Regions from separate parts of the Dryocola mayonis genome, predicted to be linked through region 3. Evidence: predicted binding sites of a transcription regulator. Region 3 holds the regulator's gene; each other region holds the start of a gene.

The links. Region 3 encodes CRP, which controls carbon source genes, mostly activating them, when cyclic AMP is high. Its sites were predicted from a motif close to ATGTGANNNNNNTCACAT; they were not measured.
Region 1: the regulator CRP is predicted to act here: its motif matches at 3,127-3,144, upstream of WLO32_RS03710 (CdaR family transcriptional regulator).
Region 2: the regulator CRP is predicted to act here: its motif matches at 1,871-1,888, upstream of WLO32_RS10305 (sugar transporter).
Region 4: the regulator CRP is predicted to act here: its motif matches at 3,603-3,620, upstream of cdd (cytidine deaminase).

Annotation. Positions count from the first base shown of each region.
Region 1 covers NZ_CP150452.1:766,661-772,253, reverse strand. Annotated here, with positions in the region: partial or broken gene glnD (bifunctional uridylyltransferase/uridylyl-removing protein GlnD) at 1-421, shown strand, start outside; gene dapD (2,3,4,5-tetrahydropyridine-2,6-dicarboxylate N-succinyltransferase) at 461-1,285, shown strand; gene WLO32_RS03715 (DUF3461 family protein) at 1,397-1,786, shown strand; gene WLO32_RS03710 (CdaR family transcriptional regulator) at 1,874-3,031, opposite strand; gene degP (serine endoprotease DegP) at 3,200-4,639, opposite strand; gene dgt (dGTPase) at 4,780-5,593, opposite strand, start outside.
Region 2 covers NZ_CP150452.1:2,117,113-2,122,705, forward strand. Annotated here, with positions in the region: gene WLO32_RS10295 (L-lactate dehydrogenase) at 1-938, shown strand, start outside; gene WLO32_RS10300 (PhzF family phenazine biosynthesis protein) at 974-1,765, opposite strand; gene WLO32_RS10305 (sugar transporter) at 1,968-3,164, shown strand; gene WLO32_RS10310 (DUF2164 domain-containing protein) at 3,310-3,549, opposite strand; gene WLO32_RS10315 (MarC family NAAT transporter) at 3,559-4,227, opposite strand; gene marR (multiple antibiotic resistance transcriptional regulator MarR) at 4,427-4,861, shown strand; gene marA (MDR efflux pump AcrAB transcriptional activator MarA) at 4,882-5,256, shown strand; gene marB (multiple antibiotic resistance regulatory protein MarB) at 5,318-5,515, shown strand; gene eamA (O-acetylserine/cysteine exporter) at 5,552-5,593, opposite strand, start outside.
Region 3 covers NZ_CP150452.1:363,843-369,435, reverse strand. Annotated here, with positions in the region: gene WLO32_RS01650 (ABC transporter ATP-binding protein) at 1-241, shown strand, start outside; gene WLO32_RS01645 (LysE family translocator) at 262-861, opposite strand; gene WLO32_RS01640 (hydrolase) at 924-1,940, shown strand; gene WLO32_RS01635 (YheU family protein) at 1,942-2,160, shown strand; partial or broken gene WLO32_RS01630 (phosphoribulokinase) at 2,222-3,092, shown strand; gene WLO32_RS01625 (OsmC family protein) at 3,119-3,523, opposite strand; gene crp (cAMP-activated global transcriptional regulator CRP) at 3,839-4,471, shown strand; gene WLO32_RS01615 (YccS/YhfK family putative transporter) at 4,535-5,593, shown strand, end outside.
Region 4 covers NZ_CP150452.1:2,859,161-2,864,753, forward strand. Annotated here, with positions in the region: partial or broken gene WLO32_RS13815 (ABC-F family ATPase) at 1-1,116, opposite strand, end outside; partial or broken gene ldtB (L,D-transpeptidase) at 1,350-2,271, shown strand; gene WLO32_RS13825 (CidA/LrgA family protein) at 2,455-2,856, shown strand; gene WLO32_RS13830 (CidB/LrgB family autolysis modulator) at 2,853-3,548, shown strand; gene cdd (cytidine deaminase) at 3,680-4,564, shown strand; gene sanA (outer membrane permeability protein SanA) at 4,697-5,416, shown strand; gene mglC (galactose/methyl galactoside ABC transporter permease MglC) at 5,519-5,593, opposite strand, start outside.

The DNA of each region.
Region 1 (5,593 bases), 400 kb from region 3:
ACCTTTATCGTGCTGGAGCCCGACGGCAGCCCGCTGTCCGGCGATCGCCACGAGTTAATTCGCCACAGCCTTGAGCAGGCGATTACCCAAAGCAGCTGGCAGCCGCCGCAGCCGCGCCGGCAGTCGGCCAAACTGCGCCACTTTACCGTCGATACCGAGGTGAACTTCCTGCCAACGCACACCGACAGACGCACTTTCCTGGAGCTGATTGCGCTCGATCAGCCCGGCCCTGCTGGCACGGGTCGGCCAGGTGTTTGCCGATCTCGGAATTTCGCTGCACGGGGCGAGAATCACCACCATTGGCGAGAGAGTAGAAGATTTATTTATAATTGCGACGGCCGACCGGCGCGCGCTTAATAATGTGCTGCAACAAGAGGTTCAACAACGGTTGACAGCGGCCCTTAATCCAAACGATAAATAACAGTCTGTTAATTTAGTCACAATCAGGAAAAATTTCACAATGCAGCAGCTACAAAACGTCATTGAATCCGCTTTCGAGCGCCGCGCCGATATCACCCCGGCTAATGTTGATACCGTCACTCGCGCTGCGGTAAACCAGGTTATCTCCCTGCTCGACAGCGGTGCGCTGCGCGTTGCCGAAAAGATTGACGGCCAGTGGGTTACCCACCAGTGGCTGAAAAAAGCCGTACTGCTTTCCTTCCGTATCAACGACAACCAGGTCATGGAAGGAGCGGAAAGCCGCTATTTTGATAAGGTGCCGATGAAATTCGCCGACTACGACGAAGCGCGCTTCCAGAAAGAGGGCTTCCGCGTTGTGCCACCAGCGGCGGTGCGCCAGGGCGCGTTTATCGCTCGCAACACCGTGCTGATGCCCTCTTATGTCAACATCGGCGCCTACGTTGACGAAGGCACCATGGTGGATACCTGGGCGACGGTCGGTTCCTGCGCGCAGATCGGCAAGAACGTGCACCTGTCCGGCGGCGTCGGCATCGGCGGCGTGCTGGAGCCGCTGCAGGCGAACCCGACCATCATCGAAGATAACTGCTTTATCGGCGCGCGTTCAGAAGTCGTGGAAGGCGTTATCGTAGAAGAAGGCTCGGTGATTTCCATGGGCGTCTATATCGGCCAAAGCACCCGCATTTACGATCGCGAAACCGGCGAAGTGCACTATGGCCGCGTGCCGGCAGGTTCGGTCGTGGTTTCCGGCAACCTGCCGTCGAAAGATGGCAAATACAGCCTCTACTGTGCGGTTATCGTGAAGAAGGTCGACGCGAAAACCCGCGGTAAAGTCGGTATCAACGAGCTGCTGCGGACCATCGACTAAAAAATAAATGTTCAAAAGGCGGGGTAACCCGCCTTTTTTGCATCCGGGACTGGCGGGAAAGGAATTTTCCGTTGATTATCTATAGGTTAATGATATCGAAAAGGTAACGCTATGTACGATAACCTGAAAAGTCTGGGTATTACCAATCCTGATGAAATCGATCGTTACAGCCTCCGGCAGGAAGCCAACAACGATATCCTGAAAATCTATTTCCAGAAGGATAAAGGCGAGTTCTTTGCTAAAAGCGTGAAGTTTAAGTATCCGCGCCAGCGCAAAACCGTCGTCGCCGATGGCGTAGGACAGGGCTACAAAGAAGTGCAGGAGATAAGCCCCAACCTGCGCTACGTGATCGATGAATTGGATCAGCTCTGTCAGCGCGATCGCACCGAGGTGGACCTGAAGCGTAAGATCCTTGAAGATCTGCGCCATCTGGAATCGGTTGTGACCAATAAGATCAGCGAAATTGAAGCCGATCTGGAAAAGCTAACCCGCAATAAATAAGTTCCCCCGGCGGATGGCGCCGCGCCTGTTCGCCCTGCTTCGCAGCTGCATGTAGGGCGGATAAGCGCAAACGCCATCCGCCCTATTTTACCTCTGCTCGTCGAGCTGCAAAGCGACATACAGCAACAGGCGATCGTCGAAATTCCCCAAATCCAGTCCCGTTAGCTCCGAGATGCGGTTAAGCCGGTACTCAAGCGTGTTTCTGTGAATAAAGAGCGCCTTCGACGTAGCCAGCGGCTGCACGTTATGGCTAAACCACGCGCTTAAGGTTCTGCGCAGCAGGCCGTTGTTATCCATGCTTTTTAAACGCGCCAGCGGCCGCGCCAGCTCGTTGGCCTGCCAGCCGCCCCGCAGGCTGTCGAGCAGAACGGGCAGCATCAAATCCTGATAGAAGTAGCTGCGGCTTTCCGGCATGCGCTGTTTGCCGACCATCATGGTCGTACGCGCGGTGCGATAAGAGCGGGCGATGCTGCCGGGGCCGGTAAAATAGTTGCCGAGCGCCACGCGAAAACGTAGCTGGCCGTTCTCTTTCATGCGGCTGATAAGCTGTTCAACGCGCTTACGGTGATCTTCGGCATCCCAGCGCCCGAACTGATTGAGCGCGGGTTTGAGCACCACCATCTCCGTCAAAGAGACAATCGCTATCAGGTTATTGCGCTCGGGGGTGGTAAGCGCGTTCTGCAGCTGCTGCAGCTCTTCCATGGCGCTGTCCACGCTAAGCTGGCCGCTGTCCACCTCCACCACCGCCACCACGCGGGGCTGATTGAGGTCGATACCCAGCCTTTGCGCCCACTCGGTCAGCGCCGCGGAGTGCTCGTCCGCCTGAATCAGGTTCATCACCAGCTCTTCACGCAGGCGGCTGTCCTGCGCCAGCAGGTGCATCAGGCGGGACTGTTCGAGCATCATTTCCGCGGTCATGCAGACCAGCTCGCCGTACTTACGCAACGCATTCGGCTCGCCCGTCAGGCCGATTACCCCAACGATTTCGCCGTCGATACGCAGCGGCAGGTTGATCCCCTGGCGCACGCCGTGCAAATGGCGGGCTACGGCGTCGTCAATATCCACCACGCGCCCCTGCGAAAGCACCAGCAGCGCTCCTTCGTGCAGCTCGCCGATACGTTCCCGATCGCCGCTGCCGATAATGCGTCCGCGGGCGTCCATCACGTTGATATTGGTGTCGATGATGGTCATGGTGCGCGCAACGATGTCCTGCGCCATTTTCGTATCAAGGTGCCAGCCAGCCATTGCTTCCTCTCCCGTCGTGCTAATGGCCTAGCATAGGCGACGGAAATAGCTCAGGCATTGTGCAAATGCCCGAAGCGGCGCGCAGGAATGTGGAGTTGTGGCAAGGTTCACAAAAAAGGGCCGCTTTCGCGGCCCTTATTACGGGGAGAGAATGGCTGCGGCCGGCTATTACTGCATCAGCAGATAAATAGTGCTGTCGCCGCGCTGAATATTAAGCGCCATCACCGAAGGTTTAGTGTCGAGGACCTTGCGCAGCTCGGCGATATTGTTCACCGGCTGCTGGTTGATGCCGATAATAATATCGCCTTTTTTCAGGCCGATACGCGCAGCAGGGGTATTACCTTTTACCGAATTGACGATCACGCCTTTTTCATCTTTACCGCTGCGGTTGCTCATTTCCGCGCCTTCAATGCCGGTAAAGATGGTGGAGGAGTCCACCTGAGTCTGGCTGCTTTGCTGCAGTTCCAGATTCACGGAAACCGGCTTGCCGTCGCGCAGCAGGCCAAGGGTAATTTTGCTGCCTACCGGCATAGAACCCACTTCCGCACGCAGCGCCGCAAAGCTGCTGATGGCCTTACCGTTCATCGACACCACCACGTCGCCGGCCTTCACGCCCGCCTTGGCTGCGGAAGAGTTAGGCATAACCTGGCTTACGAAGGCGCCGCGCTGCGCATCGACCTTCATGGCTTTCGCCAGCTCGGAGTTCAGCTCGGTGCCCATAATGCCCAGCTCGCCACGCTTAACCTGGCCGTACTGCACCATCTGCGCGGTGAGGTTTTTCACCATATTGCTCGGAATGGCGAAGCCAATGCCGATGTTGCCGCCGTCCGGGGCAAGGATCGCGGTATTGATGCCGATCAGCTCGCCGTTCAGGTTAACCAGCGCGCCGCCGGAGTTGCCGCGGTTAATCGCCGCGTCCGTCTGGATGAAGTTTTCATAGTTTTCGATATTCAGACCGCTGCGCCCCAGCGCCGAAACGATCCCCGAGGTCACGGTTTCGCCCAGGCCATACGGGTTGCCGATGGCTACCGTGTAGTCGCCCACGCGCAGGGCGTCGGAGTCGGCCATTTTAATCGCCGTCAGGTTTTTCGGATCCTGCAGCTGCAGCAGCGCGATATCGGAGCGCGGATCTTTACCCACGACTTTTGCTTCAAACTTGCGGCCGTCGCTCAGGGATACCTGAATTTTGGTTGCGTTATCAACGACGTGGTTATTGGTCACCACGTAGCCTTTGGCGGCATCGATAATGACCCCGGAACCCAGAGCGGCGAATTTCTGCTGCTGTGAACCGCCGTCAGACCCGCCCCCGGGACCGCCCTGACAGAATGGAGAGCTCTGGAAAGGCGAACCTTCCTGGCAGAATGGCGAATTGTCGCCGAAGAACTGTTGGAAATTGCGCCCCATGCGCGGAGTATTTACCGTGGTGCTGCCTTCAACGTTAATACTCACCACCGATGGCATGACTTTTTCAAGCATCGGCGCAAGGCTTGGCAGCGGCTGCGAGGCAGATGCGGAAGAAGCCGTCTCAGCGGCGATGGCGGACACAGGCCCCAGCGCCAAACCCAGACTCAGAGCCAGCGCACTCATTGCTAAAGTGGTTTTTTTCATCTCTTTCACTCTCAAGTTATAAGTCACGCGTAATTGCTGTGCAGGTCTATATAGAGTGGTGTTATAGCGCTTAGTTCCGCCGATAACTCACTGGAAAAAGTAAAAAATTATTGGTCGTCTTTACAAAACTCAACGACGCGTTACTCCACCGCCATTAAACGCCGATATTCATCCCAGGCGTATAAATCCGTCATGCCGCTGATGTAATCCTGAATCAGCCGGCAGCGATAATAATACTCCCGCACGGCGTATTCAGGCTCCGCAGGCGTTAAGTCGTTTACGGCTTCGATATAAGCAAGCCGGTGCTTGGTCGACAGCTTATGGTAAAGCCGCGTCTCGATAGGCAAACGACGCAGGCTCTCTTTTTCCACCAGCTCAGCAAAATCCTCGGCGGATATATTGAGGAGCGGGCTGTAAATTTCAAGCAGTCCGCTGATAACCCGGTAGCCCTGCAGCTCTAGCTGTTCCACCTCAGGATGGCTGAAGACCTGCTTTATCGCCACCTGCTTATATAACTCCAGCAGCCGCGCAAAGGGGCTGTCGTCCTCCAGCAGAGCGTGATTAAACTCGCCGCTGTAAATCTCCGGCAGGTTGTCGATAAAACGCTGCGCCGCATACGGCACCAGCTGATTTAACGTATTGACCCGCAGATACATGAAAAACTGATCTTCGGTGCTGCGGCGCATTTGGTTAGTGCTGGATTTGCGCCACGCCTCGTTCACCACTTTTTCAAACAGGTCATCCGGCCGGCGCTCTCCCCAGGCGGCGCAGAGGTGCTGGTAAAGCTGCTCGACGCTGAAGATATTTTTCTCAACGGCGTCTTCAAGGTCCGCCACGCAGTAGGAGATATCGTCCGCGGCTTCCATAATCCAGGTAAGAGGAAAGCGGCTGAATTCTCCCAGCTTTAGCTCCGCACGCAGGCGTTTGATGTAGCTCTCTTCGGAAAGGTAAAAG
Region 2 (5,593 bases), 1.8 Mb from region 3:
CCAAAGCTCGCAAAGTCATGATTATCGGCACGGGAAACGTCGGCGCGTCCGCGGCCTATGCATTGCTCAACCAGAATATCTGCGAAGAGCTGATCCTCGTGGACCTGGACAAGCAGCGCGTCGAAGGCCACTGCCAGGATTTAGCGGACGCCGCGGCCTATATGCCCGGCATGATGAAAATCAGCACCCGCGAATCCCGCGACTGCGCGGATGTAGACATCGCGGTTATCGCCGTCTCCGGCGGCGCGCTGAAACCCGGCCAGACCCGTCTTGATGAGCTGACCAATACCGCGCGCATCGTGGCGAAAATTGTTCCGGACATGATGAGCAGCGGCTTCAACGGCATCTTTCTGATTGCCACCAACCCCTGCGACATCATCACTTACCAGGTGTGGAAACTCTCCGGCTTGCCGCGCAGTCAGGTGATCGGCACCGGCGTCTGGCTGGATACAACGCGCCTGCGCCGCGCGCTGGCCGAGGCGCTGGACATCGGCGCGCAAAGCATTGACGCGTTTATTCTCGGCGAGCACGGTGACACCCAGTTCCCGGTCTGGTCGCATTCGTCGGTGTACGGCTCGCCGGTCGCCGATGTGTATAAACGCAAAACGGGTCAGGCGCTGGATATGGCGAGCCTTGCCGAAAAAGTACGTAAGCAGGGATTTGAGATTTACAGCCGCAAGGGCTGCACCGAGTACGGCGTTGCCGGCACCATCGCCGAAATCTGCCGCAATATCTTCACCGGCAGCCACCGGGCGCTGGCGATCTCGTGCATCCTGGACGGGGAGTACGGCGAGTCTGACGTGGCGGTTGGCGTGCCCGCGGTGCTGGCGCAAAGCGGCGTGCAGCAGATTATCGAACTCCAGCTTGCCCCGGACGAGCAGCAGAAGTTCGCGCATTCGCTGACGGTGATTAAAGCGAATATTCAGCGTTTGCCGTAAATAAAAACGCCCCGCCGAAGGGCGCTTTATAGCTATTAACGCAGCAGCACTTTGCCAATCAGGTAAGTCGCCGCCTTGCCGCCGATCAGCACGCGATCCCCTGCCAGCTGGCAGCGTAAATCCCCTCCGCGTTCAGATACCTGACGGGCGAGCATCTGCGTCTTGCCCAGCTTTTCTGCCCAGTAGGGGATCAGCATACTGTGCGCGGAACCGGTGACCGGATCTTCCGCCACCGCTTCGCCAGGACAGAAGAAGCGGCTGACAAAATCATATTCGCCCTCGCCGGGCGCCGTGATACAGACCATTTTCTCCAGCGGGATCATGGCGTTAATATTCGCCCGCACCGCCTCGACCTGCTGCTGGGTTTCCAGCACGACCATATAATCGCGCGCCACGCGGACCTCTTTGCATTCGCTGATGCCCAGCGTCTCAAGCAGCAGCGGCAGCGGCATGACCGGCTCCGTGCCCCACGCCGGGAAATCGAGCGTCAGCCACTCGCCGCTGCGCGTAACGCTAAGCGGGCCGACAAAATGCGTGGAAAAGTGAATCGACGTCTCAGCGTAATCGAAGTATTCGAAGATAACGTGCGCTGCGGCAAGGGTCGCATGGCCGCACAAATTGATCTCGCCCTGGGTGGTGAACCAGCGCAGCTCAAACCCTTCGTCGGTGGTGATAAAGAAAGCCGTTTCCGACTGGTTATGCTGCTTTGCCATCTTTAATAAGGTGGCGTCCGGCAGCCATTCCGTGAGCGGACATACCGCCGCCGCATTGCCGCCGAAAGTGGTATCCGCAAAGGCGTCTACCATATAAAAGTCAATTGGTTGCATAGCATAAATCCCGTGTTGTTACTGGTGGCTGCGTGACCTCTACCATGCCATGAGAGACCCGGTATCCGCATGTGTTTTTTTATGCGCTCACAGTCGGGCAAAAAAATGAGACATAAATCACAAAATAGGTTGTATGCCCGGGTTGATGGTTTTATGATCGCCTCCTCTTCTGACTTTCCATTCACCAACGCGAAACTATTTTATGACACTAAGCACAGTCTCACGCCGGACAGCGTGGCTGCGGGTCGTTACCCTTGCTGTCGCGGCTTTTATTTTTAATACCACCGAATTCGTACCCGTTGGGCTGCTGTCGGATATTGCGGGCAGCTTCGGCATGGAAACCGCGCAGGTTGGCATTATGCTCACCATCTACGCCTGGGTTGTGGCGTTGATGTCGCTGCCGTTTATGCTGCTGACAAGCCAGGTGGAGCGCCGCAGGTTGCTTATCGGCATCTTCGTGTTGTTTATCGGCAGCCACGCGCTCTCTTTCCTCGCCTGGAACTTTACCGTGCTGGTGATAAGCCGCATCGGCATCGCCTTTGCCCACGCTATTTTCTGGTCGATTACCGCCTCGCTGGCTATCCGCATGGCCCCGGCGGGTAAAAAAGCGCAGGCGCTGAGCCTGCTCGCGACGGGCACCGCGCTGGCGATGGTATTAGGGCTGCCGCTGGGCCGCATCGTCGGCCAGTACTTCGGCTGGCGTACGACCTTCTTTGCGATAGGCGTGGTGGCGACCATCACGCTGTTCTGCCTGATGAAGCTGCTGCCCAGGCTGCCAAGCGAACATTCGGGCTCCCTTTCGAGCGTGCCCGAGCTGTTCCGTCGCCCGGCGCTGGTCAGCATCTATGTGCTGACGGCGGTCGTCGTCACGGCGCATTACACGGCCTACAGCTATATAGAACCCTTTGTACAGAACGTCGCCGGGCTGAGCGCTAACTTTGCGACCCTGCTGCTTCTGGTTCTGGGCGGCGCCGGTATTGTGGGCAGCCTTGTGTTTGGCAGGCTGGGTAACAAATACGCCTCGTCGCTGATAAGCGGCGCGATAACGCTGCTGGTGCTGTGCCTGGTCCTGCTGCTGCCCGCCTCCACCAGCAACGTTAACCTCACGGTGTTGAGCATGTTCTGGGGGATCGCCATTATGGTGATTGGGCTGGGCATGCAGGTAAAAGTCCTGGCGCTGGCGCCGGATGCCACCGACGTGGCGATGTCGCTCTTCTCAGGCATCTTTAATATCGGGATCGGCGCCGGCGCCCTGCTGGGAAATCAGGTCAGCCTGCATTTTTCCATGTCCAGCATTGGCCTGGCAGGCGCCGTGCCCGCGCTGGCGGCGCTAATTTGGTCGGTGCTGATTTTCCGCCGCTGGCCGGTCGCGCTTGAAGAGCAGCCTCATCACGGTTAACGGCGGTATTCACGCCGCCGTTAACCGTGGCAATGGCCGTAGCTCATCGGGCTAAAGCACGCGTTCCAGGTCTGGATTAAATTGTAAGCCGTTAAAATTTAACGGAGTGAATGCGGATGATAAGTTTGTCGCGGACCTGTCCGCCTCAAACTTCCTTCTCCAGATCCAGCAGCTCCTCAAGCGTCAGCACGTTATTGTGAATCACGTCCATCGCCTTATTAAGGCCCTGGTTATAAAAAAGCGGCGCGATTTTTTTTACCAGCTCATCAAGGAAAAACTCGGCCTCAAACTGCCCCAGCTGCAGGTCATGCTTGTCTTCCATATAGTCGACGATATGCGCGACGACGTTTTTATACTCTTGCTCAGGTAGCTTTAAATTCTTCATTCCCTTCCCTTATTTTGGCCAGGTCGTAATGATTTCCAGTACGCCGTTAATAATAAACTGCACGCCCATGCACACCAGCAGGAAGCCCATCAGGCGCGAGATCGCTTCAATGCCGCTTTTGCCGACGAGGCGCATAATAGCCCCCGAACTGCGCAGGCTGGCCCATAAAATCACGCTGACCAGCGCGAAAATCAACGGCGGCGCGACCAGCACAACCCAGGGAGTGAAATCCACGCCGTGTTTAATCGTCGACGCGGAGCTGACGATCATGGCGATGGTGCCCGGTCCCGCGGTGCTCGGCATTGCCAGAGGAACGAAGGCAATATTCGCGTCCGGCTCTTCGCTCAGCTCTTCCGATTTGGTTTTTGACTCCGGCGACTCGTGCGCTTTTTGCTGCGGGAAGAGCATACGAAAACCAATCAGGCCGACGATTAGCCCCCCGGCGATACGCAGCCCGGGAATCGAAATCCCGAAGGTGCTCATCACCACCTGGCCTGCGTAGTAGGCCACCATCATAATGATAAACACGTTTACCGAGGCCATCAGCGCCGTACGGTTACGGGCTTTGCTGTTCATATTCCCGGCAAGGCCCAGGAACAGCGCAACCGTGGTCAGCGGGTTGGCCAGCGGCAGCAGAACCACCAGCCCCAGCCCAATGGCCCTCATTAAATCCATCATTTTCTTTCCTTTCTCTGCGGTAGCGGCAATCCAGCCAAGTATAAGCATCAAAAGCATTAACTTCCCTTAAACGGCGCGCTGACTGAACCGTTTTAGCTATTTGTGGCATTCGCGTCCCGTCGGGGAAGCATCACGTTGACTTATACTTGCCCGGGCAATAATATCTCGCGTGATTAATCTACTTGCCTGGGCAACCATAGTGAAAAGCACAAGTGATCTCTTTAACGAAATGATCCCGCTGGGGCGCCTGATTCACATGGTTAATCAGCACAAGGACCGCCTGCTCAACACTTATCTCTCACCGCTGGATATCACCTCAACGCAGTTTAAGGTGCTGTGCTCCATCCATTGCGAAGTGTGTATTACCCCGGTGGAGTTAAAAAAAGTGCTGTCGGTCGACCTCGGCGCACTTACCCGCATGCTCGATCGTTTGCTTTGCAAAGGGTGGATTGAGCGCTTGCCGAACCCGAATGATAAGCGCGGCGTTCTGGTCAGGCTTACGCCTGAAGGGAAAATGTTGTGTGAGCAGTGCCACAGCCTTGTGGGGCAAGATTTGCACCAGGAACTGACAAAAAACCTGACGGCAGATGAAGTCGATACGCTTCATTACCTGCTAAAAAAGGTATTGCCGTAAACCTGAAAAGAGGTGAGACGATGTCCAGACGCAATAACGATGCGATAACGGTAAACAGCATTTTGGACTGGATAGAAGAGAACCTGGAAACCCCTCTCTCGCTTGAGAAGGTTTCGCAGCGTTCTGGCTACTCGAAGTGGCACCTGCAGCGGATGTTCAAAAAAGAAACCGGCCATTCATTAGGCCAGTACATCCGCAATCGCAAACTGACCGAGATTGCTCTGAAGCTTAAAGACAGCAACGAGCCAATTCTCTACTTAGCGGAACGTTATGGGTTTGAGTCGCAGCAGACGCTCACCCGCACGTTTAAAAACTACTTTTCCGTGCCGCCGCACAAGTATCGCGTAACGCACCTGACCGGCGACGGAAAGTATATCCACCCGCTAAACCATTAAGCTGTACAAGTAACATAACCGTCTGTGCAAACGGACGTAAACGAGGAAGTCATGAAACGCTTTGTCTGCGCGGGCCGCCGTGCTTTTAGCTCTGGCATCGGGCAATCTGTGGGCGGAACAACCGGGCAGCTTTAACGCAGCCCACGCCAACCAGGGCGGGATGATTATCCCCCCTTCCGACAGCCGCAGCGCGGCCAGCAATACCCTCAGCGATAAATCAGAACAGCTGGGCGCGCCCTATTACCACGGCCGCGAATAAAACACAGGCGTCGGGCAGCCTTAGCGCTTGCCCGCCCTAAGATCGGCCGAGCGCTGCCTTACGCACCCGCAGTCCAAA
Region 3 (5,593 bases):
CCAGACCCAGCCGCTGCGCAAGCAAATCACCCAGCTTGAAAAGCAGATGGAAAAGCTGAACGCGCAGCTGGCGGCGGTGGAAGAGAAGCTGGCTGACAGCGCCATTTACGATCAAAGCCGCAAGGCCGAAATGACCGAATGCCTGCAAACCCAGGTGAAGGTCAAATCCGCGCTGGAGGAGTGTGAAATGGAATGGCTGGACGCCCACGAACAGCTTGAACAAATGATGCAGGGCGAGTAATCGCCCCCATCAATGCTGGTTTAGCGCCAAATCAGCAGCACGCAGGCCGCCGTCAGCAGGCCCATCAAGACGTTGAAAATGGCCCAGGCGCGGCGGCTGCGCAGCAGTTTGCCAATCAGGCTGCCAAAGCCGATCCAGATGGCGCCCGCCACAATGTTCACCAGCGCGATACCGAGGCTGATTAACACCACGGAATGCAGATACTCCGCACCGGCAAGGCTAAAACTGGCTACCGCCCCAAGCGCCATTAGCCATGCTTTCGGGTTGATAAGCTGAAGCAGCCCACCCTGCCAGAACGGAATGGGCGCCGGCGGCGGAGCATCCGTTTCCAGACGCTCGTAGGTCGCCGTACCAATTTTCCACGCCAGCCATAAAAGATAAGCGCTGCCGGCAATTTTTAGAATAAGGTGCAGCGCAGGGTAAATCAGAATCAGGCTGCCCACGCCGCAGGCCACCAGCAGCAAAATGCACTGCATGCCCAGCATGATGCCGATCATCAGCGGTAAGCTGCGCCAGAAACCGTAGTTGGCTCCGGAAGAGGTAAGTAACGTATTATTAGGACCCGGGGTGATAGCTGCGACCCAAAGAAAACCAAGCATTGAAAAGAAAAGCGTTTCCATAACGTGGGTGCTCCACACCCAAAGGTAATAATTAGCAAACAAAATGAAACTAACAGTGTGATATGGATCAGACAAGCCCTGCAGAATTGAATTTTAATCATGATGACGGCCAGGATTTCCGTCCAATGCGCGGATTGAGCAACCCCCACCTGCAAACTATGCTGCCGCGCGTGATCCGTCGTCGTGTCAAATTTAAACCCCACTGGCAGCGTCTCGATATGCCGGATGGAGATTTCGTCGATCTCGCCTGGAGCGAAGATCCGGCTGCGGCCGTCGATAAACCGCGCCTGGTGGTTTTCCATGGTCTGGAGGGCAGCCTGCACAGCCCCTATGCTCACGGCCTGATTGAAGCGGCTAAAAATCGCGGCTGGCTGGGCGTGGTTATGCACTTCCGCGGCTGCAGCGGCGTGCCCAACCGCATGCAGCGCATCTACCATTCCGGCGAAACCGAGGACGGCACCTTTTTCCTTAACTGGCTGAACCAGCGCTATGGCGATGCGCCCACGGCGGCGGTCGGCTTCTCCCTCGGCGGCAACATGCTGGCCTGCCTGATGGCGAAACAGGGCGTGGACTGTACTTTAAAAGCGGGCGTTGTGGTCTCGGCCCCGCTGATGCTTGAGCAGTGCTGCTACCATATGGAACAGGGTTTCTCGCGTTTCTATCAGCGCTACCTGTTAAACCTGCTTAAAAAGAACGCCGCGCGGAAACTCAGAAGTTATCCCGGCACGCTTCCTGTCGATTTAAGACAGCTGAAAGGCGTGCGCCGCATCCGCGATTTTGACGATCTGATTACCTCGAAAATCCACGGCTTTGCCGACGCGCTGGACTACTACCGCCGGTGCAGCGCCATGCCTTTGCTGCCGGATATTGCTAAACCCACGCTCATTATCCATGCTAAAGACGATCCCTTTATGGATCACCATGTCATTCCTGATAAGGCATCGTTACCCACAAATATTGAATATCAACTCACCAGTCATGGCGGACACGTCGGCTTTGTCGGCGGCACGCTGCGTAAACCGGAAATGTGGCTTGAGCAGCGCATCCCCGACTGGCTGACGAGATATCTGGACCACTAAGATGATTATTCCCTGGCAGGATCTCGACGCGGAAACGCTCGACAATCTTATCGAATCCTTTGTGTTACGCGAGGGTACGGATTATGGTGAACAGGAACGCTCGCTGTCGCAGAAGGTCGCCGATGTGAAACGACAGCTGCAAAGCGGCGAAGCGGTTTTGGTCTGGTCAGAGCTTCATGAAACGGTGAATATTATGCCGCGCGGGCAGTTCCGCGGCTGACCCTTGTCATGGGGCGCGGTCTGTACTGCATAATTCTTACAATCCATGGAGTTGTTGCCCTATGTCAGCCAAACATCCGGTTATCGCCGTCACGGGATCCAGCGGTGCGGGAACCACCACCACAAGCCTTGCCTTTCGCAAGATTTTTCAGCAGCTGAACCTGCGCGCCGCGGAGGTCGAAGGGGACAGCTTCCACCGTTATACCCGTCCGGAAATGGATTTGGCTATCCGCAAAGCGCGCGACCTTGGCCGCCACATCAGCTATTTCGGCCCTGAGGCCAACGATTTCAGCCTGCTTGAGCAGACCTTTGCTGAATACGGGCGCAGCGGCCAGGGCAAATCCCGTAAATATCTCCATACGTATGATGAAGCCGTGCCCTGGAACCAGGTGCCGGGAACCTTTACGCCGTGGCAGCCTTTGCCAGAGCCGACGGACGTCCTCTTTTACGAAGGGCTGCACGGCGGCGTAGTCACCCCGCAGCACGACGTGGCGAACCACGTCGACCTTTTGGTAGGCGTGGTGCCCATCGTTAACCTTGAGTGGATCCAAAAGCTGGTGCGCGACACCAGCGAACGCGGCCCATTCCCGGGAAGCGGTGATGGACTCGGTCGTCAGATCGATGGATGACTACATCAACTACATCACCCCGCAGTTCTCGCGCACCCATATCAACTTCCAGCGCGTGCCAACGGTAGATACGTCTAACCCCTTTGCGGCGCGCGGCATTCCGTCGCTGGACGAAAGCTTCGTGGTTATTCACTTCCGCGGGCTGGATGACATTGATTTCCCATATCTGTTGGCCATGCTGCAGGGATCTTTCATTTCCCACATCAATACGTTGGTGGTGCCCGGCGGGAAAATGGGGCTGGCGATGGAGCTTATCATGACGCCGCTGGTGCAACGGCTGGCGGAAGGCAGAAAGGTCGTTTAGGGCGGCGCCCGCCGCCCTGAAGCGCGTTAAGCTTCGATCACTTCATAGCTGTGCGTGATGTTTGCGGCTTTCTCAAGCATCAGCGCTACCGAACAGTATTTCTCAGCGGAGAGATCCACCGCGCGGGACACGGCGTTGTCCTTCAGGTCTTTGCCGGTCACGATGAAATGCAGATTAATGTGCGTGAACAGGCGCGGGGCTTCTTCACGGCGCTCGGACGTCAGCTTCACTTCGCAATCCTTCACGTCGTGGCGGCCTTTTTGCAAAATGGACACCACGTCGATGGCGCTGCAGCCGCCGACCGACATCAGTACCATCTCCATCGGACTGGGCGCCTTATCGCCTGAATTGCCGTCCATCAGGATCTGGTGGCCCGAAGCCGATTCGCCCAGGAAAGTTAACCCCTCAACCCATTTAACTCGTGCCTGCATGTTGCTTACTCCTGTTGAAGAAATTTCCTTTCAGAGTACGCGGATGCGGTAAAACTGGCAACGGAAGGCGACCTGCATCATGCTGAAACGAGACAATAGGAGACACTTGTCAAAAGCTATGCTAAAACAATCCGGATGCAACATTTGATACATTGACGTGATAAATGTCTGCAGAGGACATCACTAATTACAGGCGGCAAGATTGACTTGCAGGCCATTTCCCCCGAGTGGGAAATATTCTAACGATTGCAACGCCGGGCAGGAGGTTTTGCATCCTGTCTTTGGTAGCCAGTTTATAACAGAGGATAACCGCGCATGGTGCTTGGCAAACCGCAAACAGACCCGACACTCGAATGGTTCTTGTCCCATTGCCACATTCATAAGTATCCATCAAAGAGCACGCTGATTCACCAGGGTGAAAAAGCAGAGACGCTGTACTACATCGTCAAAGGCTCCGTGGCAGTGCTGATTAAGGATGAAGAGGGTAAGGAAATGATCCTCTCCTACCTGAACCAGGGCGATTTTATCGGTGAATTAGGCCTGTTTGAAGAAGGCCAGGAGCGCAGCGCCTGGGTTCGTGCGAAAACCGCATGCGAAGTGGCCGAAATTTCCTATAAAAAGTTCCGTCAGCTTATCCAGGTTAATCCGGACATCCTGATGCGTCTGTCTTCCCAGATGGCGCGTCGCCTGCAGGTCACGTCAGAAAAAGTAGGCAACCTCGCCTTCCTCGACGTTACCGGCCGCATCGCTCAGACGCTGCTGAACCTGGCAAAACAGCCGGACGCTATGACCCACCCGGACGGCATGCAGATTAAAATCACCCGCCAGGAAATCGGTCAGATCGTCGGTTGCTCCCGCGAAACCGTAGGCCGCATCCTGAAAATGCTGGAAGATCAAAACCTGATTTCCGCTCACGGTAAAACGATCGTCGTTTACGGCACTCGTTAATTCCTGTTCACAAAATGGCGTGTCGCTTCGGTAACACGCCATTTTTGTCTCTACACTTCTGATATGTGGCGTCGACTGATCTACCATCCCGAAGTTAACTACGCACTGCGACAAACGCTGGTGCTGTGTCTTCCCGTGGCGGTAGGCCTGATTCTGGGCAATCTGCAGGCCGGGCTGATGTTCTCGTTAGTGCCCGCGTGCTGCAATATTGCCGGTCTGGATACGCCTCATAAACGCTTCTTCAAGCGGTTAATCATCGGCGGCGGCCTGTTCGCCATCAGCAGTCTGCTGATGCAGCTGATGCTGCTGTACACGCCCGTGCCGCTTCCGGTCATTCTTCTGGGTATGGCGCTGCTGCTGGGTGTCACCGCCGAAATCAGCGCGCTCCACGCCCGCCTGCTGCCCGCCTCGCTCATCGCCGCTATTTTTACCCTCAGCATGGCCGGGAATATGCCCATCTGGAAACCGATGCTGCTTTATGTTTGCGGCACCGTCTGGTACGGAGCGTTCAACTGGTTCTGGTTCTGGATGTGGCGCGAACAGCCGCTTCGTGAATCCTTAAGCCTGCTCTACCGCCAGCTTGCGGACTATTGCGAGGCCAAGTACGGCCTGCTGACCCAGCACACGGATCCTGAAAAAGCGCTGCCGCCTTTGCTGGCCCGCCAGCAAAAAGCCGTCGATCTGATCACCGTTTGTTACCAGCAGCTGCACATGCTGGCGGCGAATCAGCAGAACGGCTACAAGCGCCTGCTGCGCGCCTTCCAGGTGGCGCTCGATTTACAGGAGCACATCTCCGTTAGCCTGCATCAGCCGGAAGAGGTGCAAAAGCTCGTCGAGCAAAGCCACGCCGAGGCGGTGATACGCTGGAACGCGCAGACTATCGCGGCGCGTTTACGCGTGCTGGCCGACGATATCCTTTATCACCGCTACCCGAAGCGGTTTGTGATGGATAAACAAATCGAAGCGCTGGAAAAAATTGCCCGTCAGAACCCGGACAACCCGGTCGGGCAGTTCTGCCACTATCACTTCAGCCGCATCGCGCGCGTGCTGCGAACCCAGCGTCCTTTATATGTTCGCGACCTGATGGAGGACCGCCAGCGTCGTCTGCCGCTGTGGGCCGCC
Region 4 (5,593 bases), 1.8 Mb from region 3:
TCCGCTTCCAGCTCGCCCACCAGGGTTTTCAGGAAGGTGGATTTACCCACGCCGTTGGTGCCCAGCACCGCGAGTTTTTCCCCCACTTCCAGCAGCAGGTTAACGCCTTTAAACAGCGGACCTTCCTCAAAGCCTTTGGTCAGCGCTTCTACTTCCAGCGCGTTACGGAACAGCTTCTTGTCCTGCTCGAAACGGATAAACGGGTTCTGACGGCTGGAGGCTTTAACCTCGTCGAGCTTGATTTTATCAATCTGACGGGCGCGGGAGGTGGCCCTGACGCGATTTAGAGGCGTTGGCGCTAAAGCGGCTCACGAAGGACTGCAGATCGGCAATCTGCGCTTTTTTCTTCGCGTTGTCCGCCAGCAGGCGTTCACGCGCCTGGGTTGCCGCCGTCATGTATTCGTCGTAGTTGCCCGGATAAACGCGCAGTTCGCCGTAGTCCAGGTCCGCCATGTGGGTGCAAACCATGTTCAGGAAGTGACGGTCGTGCGAAATGATGATCATCGTGCTGTTGCGCTCGTTGAGCACGGTTTCCAGCCAGCGGATGGTGTCGATGTCGAGGTTGTTCGTCGGTTCATCGAGCAGCAGGATGTCCGGATTGGAGAACAGCGCCTGCGCCAGCAGCACGCGCAGCTTCCAGCCGGGCGCAACTTCGCTCATCGGGCCGTAATGCTGCTCTACGGGAATGCCTACGCCCAGCAGCAGTTCGCCCGCGCGCGCTTCCGCGGTGTAGCCGTCCATCTCGCCGTATTTGGTTTCGAGATCGGCGACCTTATAGCCGTCTTCTTCGCTCATCTCCGGCTGCGCGTAAATGCGGTCGCGCTCTTCCTTTACTTCCCAGAGTTCAGCATGGCCCATGATTACCGTGTCGAGCACGGTGAATTTTTCAAAGGCGAACTGATCCTGACGCAGCTTACCGATGCGTTCGTTCGGATCGAGAGAAACGTTGCCCAGGGTCGGGTCTAAATCACCGCCCAGGATCTTCATAAAGGTGGACTTACCGCTACCGTTAGCGCCAATCAGGCCGTAGCGATTGCCGCCGCCAAATTTGACGGAGATGTTTTCAAACAGCGGCTTACTGCCGAACTGCATAGTGACGTTACTGGAAACTAGCACAGAGATGTCCTGATAAAAGAAGTAATGTAATTTGTGATATCGGGCACAGTATGCCATAAGTGCGTTTACGGATCGCGCTGCTTGTGCGCCGTCTATAATGTAATCGCTGTGAAAAAAATGTGATTTAATCCACATCTGATTTCCCAGACTGGGGGAATGCACATATAATGCGCGGCTGAACCTCATCTGATTTTCAACTAACTAGCCTGTGTGGCCAAAATACTTCGCACAACATGAATATAAAATTACGCTCGATTTTACTGGCATTTGTGGCTGTTGTGTCTGTTTGCAAAACAGCTTCCGCCGTGACCTATCCTCTGCCAACCGACGGCAGCCGCCTGATTGGTCAGAACCAGGTTATCACCATTCCTGAAGGCAGCACCGCGCCGCTGGAAGAGTTTGCTGCGCGTTACCAGATGGGGCTTTCCAACATGCTGGAAGCCAACCCTGGCGTGGATCCTTATCTGCCAAAGCCCGGTACTATCCTGAACATTCCTCAGCAGCTTATCCTGCCGGACACCGTTCATGAAGGCATCGTTATCAACAGCGCCGAGATGCGTCTGTACTATTACCCGAAAGACACCAATACCGTTATCGTGCTGCCAATTGGTATCGGCCAGCTGGGCAAAGACACGCCGATCAACTGGACGACTAAAGTAGAACGTAAGAAAGCCGGCCCAACCTGGACGCCGACGGCCAAAATGCACGCGGAATACGCGGCCGCCGGCACTCCGCTGCCGGCCGTTGTGCCAGCCGGTCCGGACAACCCAATGGGCCTGTACGCGCTCTATATTGGCCGCCTGTATGCGATCCACGGCACCAACGCCAACTTCGGTATCGGCCCTGCGCGTAAGCCACGGCTGCGTGCGCCTGCGTAACGAAGACATCAAGTTCCTGTTCGAAAACGTGCCGGTCGGTACTCGCGTACAGTTTATTGATGAGCCGGTGAAAGCGACCGTAGAGCCAGACGGCACGCGCTACATTGAAGTGCATAACCCGCTGTCTACTACCGAAGCGCAGTTCAACTCTGATGAAATCGTGCCAATCACCCTGAAAAGCAACGTGACGGCGATTACCGCTCAACCGGACGTTGATACCAACGTTGTGGACCAGGCGATTCAGAGCCGTTCCGGTATGCCGGTTCGCCTGAACTAAAGCTCCCTTTCCGCAATGAGGCGACCTTCGGGTCGCCTTTTTTTCGCCCGTCGGCCGGCCGTGCGAAAGTTTCCGCAACCTTCATGGCGGGAATATTTGATATGCTCATAATTCATGTTGTGATCGGTAGCACAATATTAAGTTTAATTGTATGATGAATGCGTTTCCCAAAGGACCATTTCCATGCGCAACTCGCTCACCGTTATCTGGCAGTACCTGCGATCTTTTATCTTAATTTACCTGTGCTTATACGCGGGTATCGCCATCGCTTCGCTGCTGCCGATTACCATTCCGGGCAGCATTATCGGCATGCTGATTTTATTTGTGCTGCTTTCGCTGCAAATCCTGCCGGCGAAGTGGGTTAAGCCGAGCTGCCACCTGCTGATTCGCTATATGGCCCTGCTGTTCGTGCCGATTGGCGTGGGGGTGATGCAGTATTACGAAGTGCTCAAGGCGCAGTTCGGTCCGGTGGTGGTGTCCTGTTTTATCAGCACCCTGGTGGTGCTGATTATCGTGAGCTGGAGCTCTCATCTGGTGCACGGCGAGCGCAAAATCATCGGTGAAAACGAGGCGGATAAAAAATGATGCAATATATGTGGTGGTCTTTACCGCTGTCGCTGCTGGTCTTTTTTGGCGCCCGCAGGCTTGGCGCGCGTTTTAAAACGCCTTTGCTCAATCCGCTGCTGGTCTCAATGGTGGTGATTATCCCGCTGCTGATTTTTACCGGCACGCCCTATGAACATTATTTTAAAGGCAGCGAGGTGCTTAACAATTTGCTGCAGCCCGCCGTGGTCGCCCTCGCCTTCCCGCTTTATGAACAGCTCCACCAGATCCGCGCGCGCTGGAAATCTATCATTAGCATCTGTTTTATCGGCAGCATGGTGGCGATGATAAGCGGCACCGCCATTGCGCTGTATATGGGCGCCACGCCGGAAATTGCCGCGTCCGTCTTGCCGAAATCCGTTACCACGCCGATTGCGATGGCGGTGGGCGGCAGCATCGGCGGGATCCCCGCCATCAGCGCGGTGTGCGTGATTTTTGTCGGCATCCTTGGGGCCGTGTTTGGCCACACTTTACTGAACGTCATGCGCATTACGACCAAGGCTTCACGTGGCCTGGCAATGGGCACCGCCGCTCACGCCCTCGGCACGGCGCGCTGCGCGGAGTTGGATTTCCAGGAAGGGGCTTTCAGCTCGCTGGCGCTGGTCATCTGCGGGATTATAACGTCGCTTATCGCCCCGTTCCTGTTCCCGCTTATCGTGGCGCTTTTTGGCTAAAAACCTGCGACAGATCGCGCAATTCCATTTTTTATTTCATCTGTTGCATTTGCAATTAGATATCGATCACATATAAAGCCTCTGTTGCACCGTACACTAGGGTTCCATTACCTATTATGAGGCTAAGACCCATGCGTTCCCGTTTTCATGCTGCTTTCGCACAGCTCCCGGCTTCACTGCAGGCCGCCCTGCAATCCCTGCTTGCCGATGACCATTTCCCGGCCATGTTCAGCGTCCGGGAAGTGGAAGCGCTGAAAAGCCAGACGGGTCTGGATGACGATGCGCTGGCCTTTGCCCTGCTTCCGCTTGCCGCCTCCTGCGCCCGCGCGGCTTTATCGGATTTTAACGTGGGTGCCGTAGCCCGCGGCGTCAGCGGCAACCTCTATTTTGGCGCCAATATGGAATTTGCCGGCACCACCATGCAGCAAACCGTTCATGCGGAACAAAGCGCCATTACCCATGCGTGGATGCGCGGCGAAAAAGCTTTGGTTTCCATTACGGTTAACTACACGCCGTGCGGCCACTGCCGTCAGTTTATGAACGAGCTGAACAGCGGCGTGAAGCTGCAAATCAATCTTCCTGGCCGCAGTCCCGCCACGCTTGGCGACTACCTGCCGGACGCTTTCGGCCCGCGCGATTTAGATATCGCCACCCTGCTGTTAGACGAGATGGATCACGGCTTCACTCTGCAAGGCGATGAGTTAAACCAGGCCGCGATTTCCGCCGCCAACCGCAGCCATGCGCCGTACAGCAAAGCGCCCGCGGGCGTTGCGCTGGAACTGCGGGACGGGAAAATTATCTGCGGCAGCTACGCCGAGAACGCGGCCTTTAACCCGTCGCTGCCTCCGCTGCAGGCCGCGCTGAACGTATTGAGCCTGTCTGGCTATGATTACAGCGATATTCAACGCGCCGTTCTGGCCGAACGCGCCGATGCCTCGCTGACCCAGTGGGATGCGACCGTGGCCACGCTTAAAGCGCTGGGCTGCCAGAATATCGATCGCGCCCTGCTGGGTTAAGCTTCCCGTAGCGGGTGTACCCACACCCGCTTTGCTGAAATTTAGCTCAACCAGGAGCGCACGCCTTGCTCTTAACCCGTGGGTAAAGTAGCCTTGGATAAAATTTCATCCTATTCATGAGTCCGCAAGTCAATGTTGAAGCGCTTGTTTTACAGCCTGTTAGTCATCATCGGCTTGCCTCTTTTAACCGCGCTGGGCCTTGACCGCTGGATGAGCTGGAAAACGGCCCCCTACGTTTACGACGAGCTGCAGGACCTGCCCTATCGCCAGGTGGGCGTGGTGCTCGGCACCGCCAAGTATTACCGCACCGGCGTCATCAACCAGTATTACCTCTATCGCATTCAGGGCGCGCTGAACGCCTATAACAGCGGCAAAGTTAACTACCTTTTATTAAGCGGCGACAACGCGCAGTCCAGCTATAATGAGCCGATGACGATGCGTAAGGATCTGATTGCCGCAGGCGTCGATCCTGCGGATATCGTGCTGGATTACGCCGGTTTCCGCACGCTGGACTCCATCGTGCGCACCCGCAAAGTGTTCGACACCAACGACTTTATTATCATTACCCAGCGCTTCCACTGCGAAAGGGCGCTGTTTATCGCCCTGCATATGGGCATTCAGGCGCAGTGCTACGCCGTGCCTTCGCCTAAAAATATGATGACGGTAAGGATTCGTGAATTCGGCGCGCGTCTGGGAGCGCTTGCGGACGTGTATATTTTCAAGCGTGAACCAAGATTCCTCGGCCCGCTGGTGCCGATTCCCGCCCTGCACGAAGTTCCGGAAGATGCGCAGTCTTACCCGGCGGTAACGCCTGAGCAGCTGCTGGAAATACAGAAGAAAGGGAAAAAGTAGAAGGCATACCGTTGCAAGAAAAAAGGTGGACAGCGCGTACGCTTATCCACCTTATAAGTCTTTCGCAGATCGGGTCGGCATAGCCGCCCGACATAACGAAGATTACTTCTTACGAGCGTACTTCAGGGAGTCCAGCGCTACCGCGAAGATGATAATCCCGCCCTTGATGATGTACTG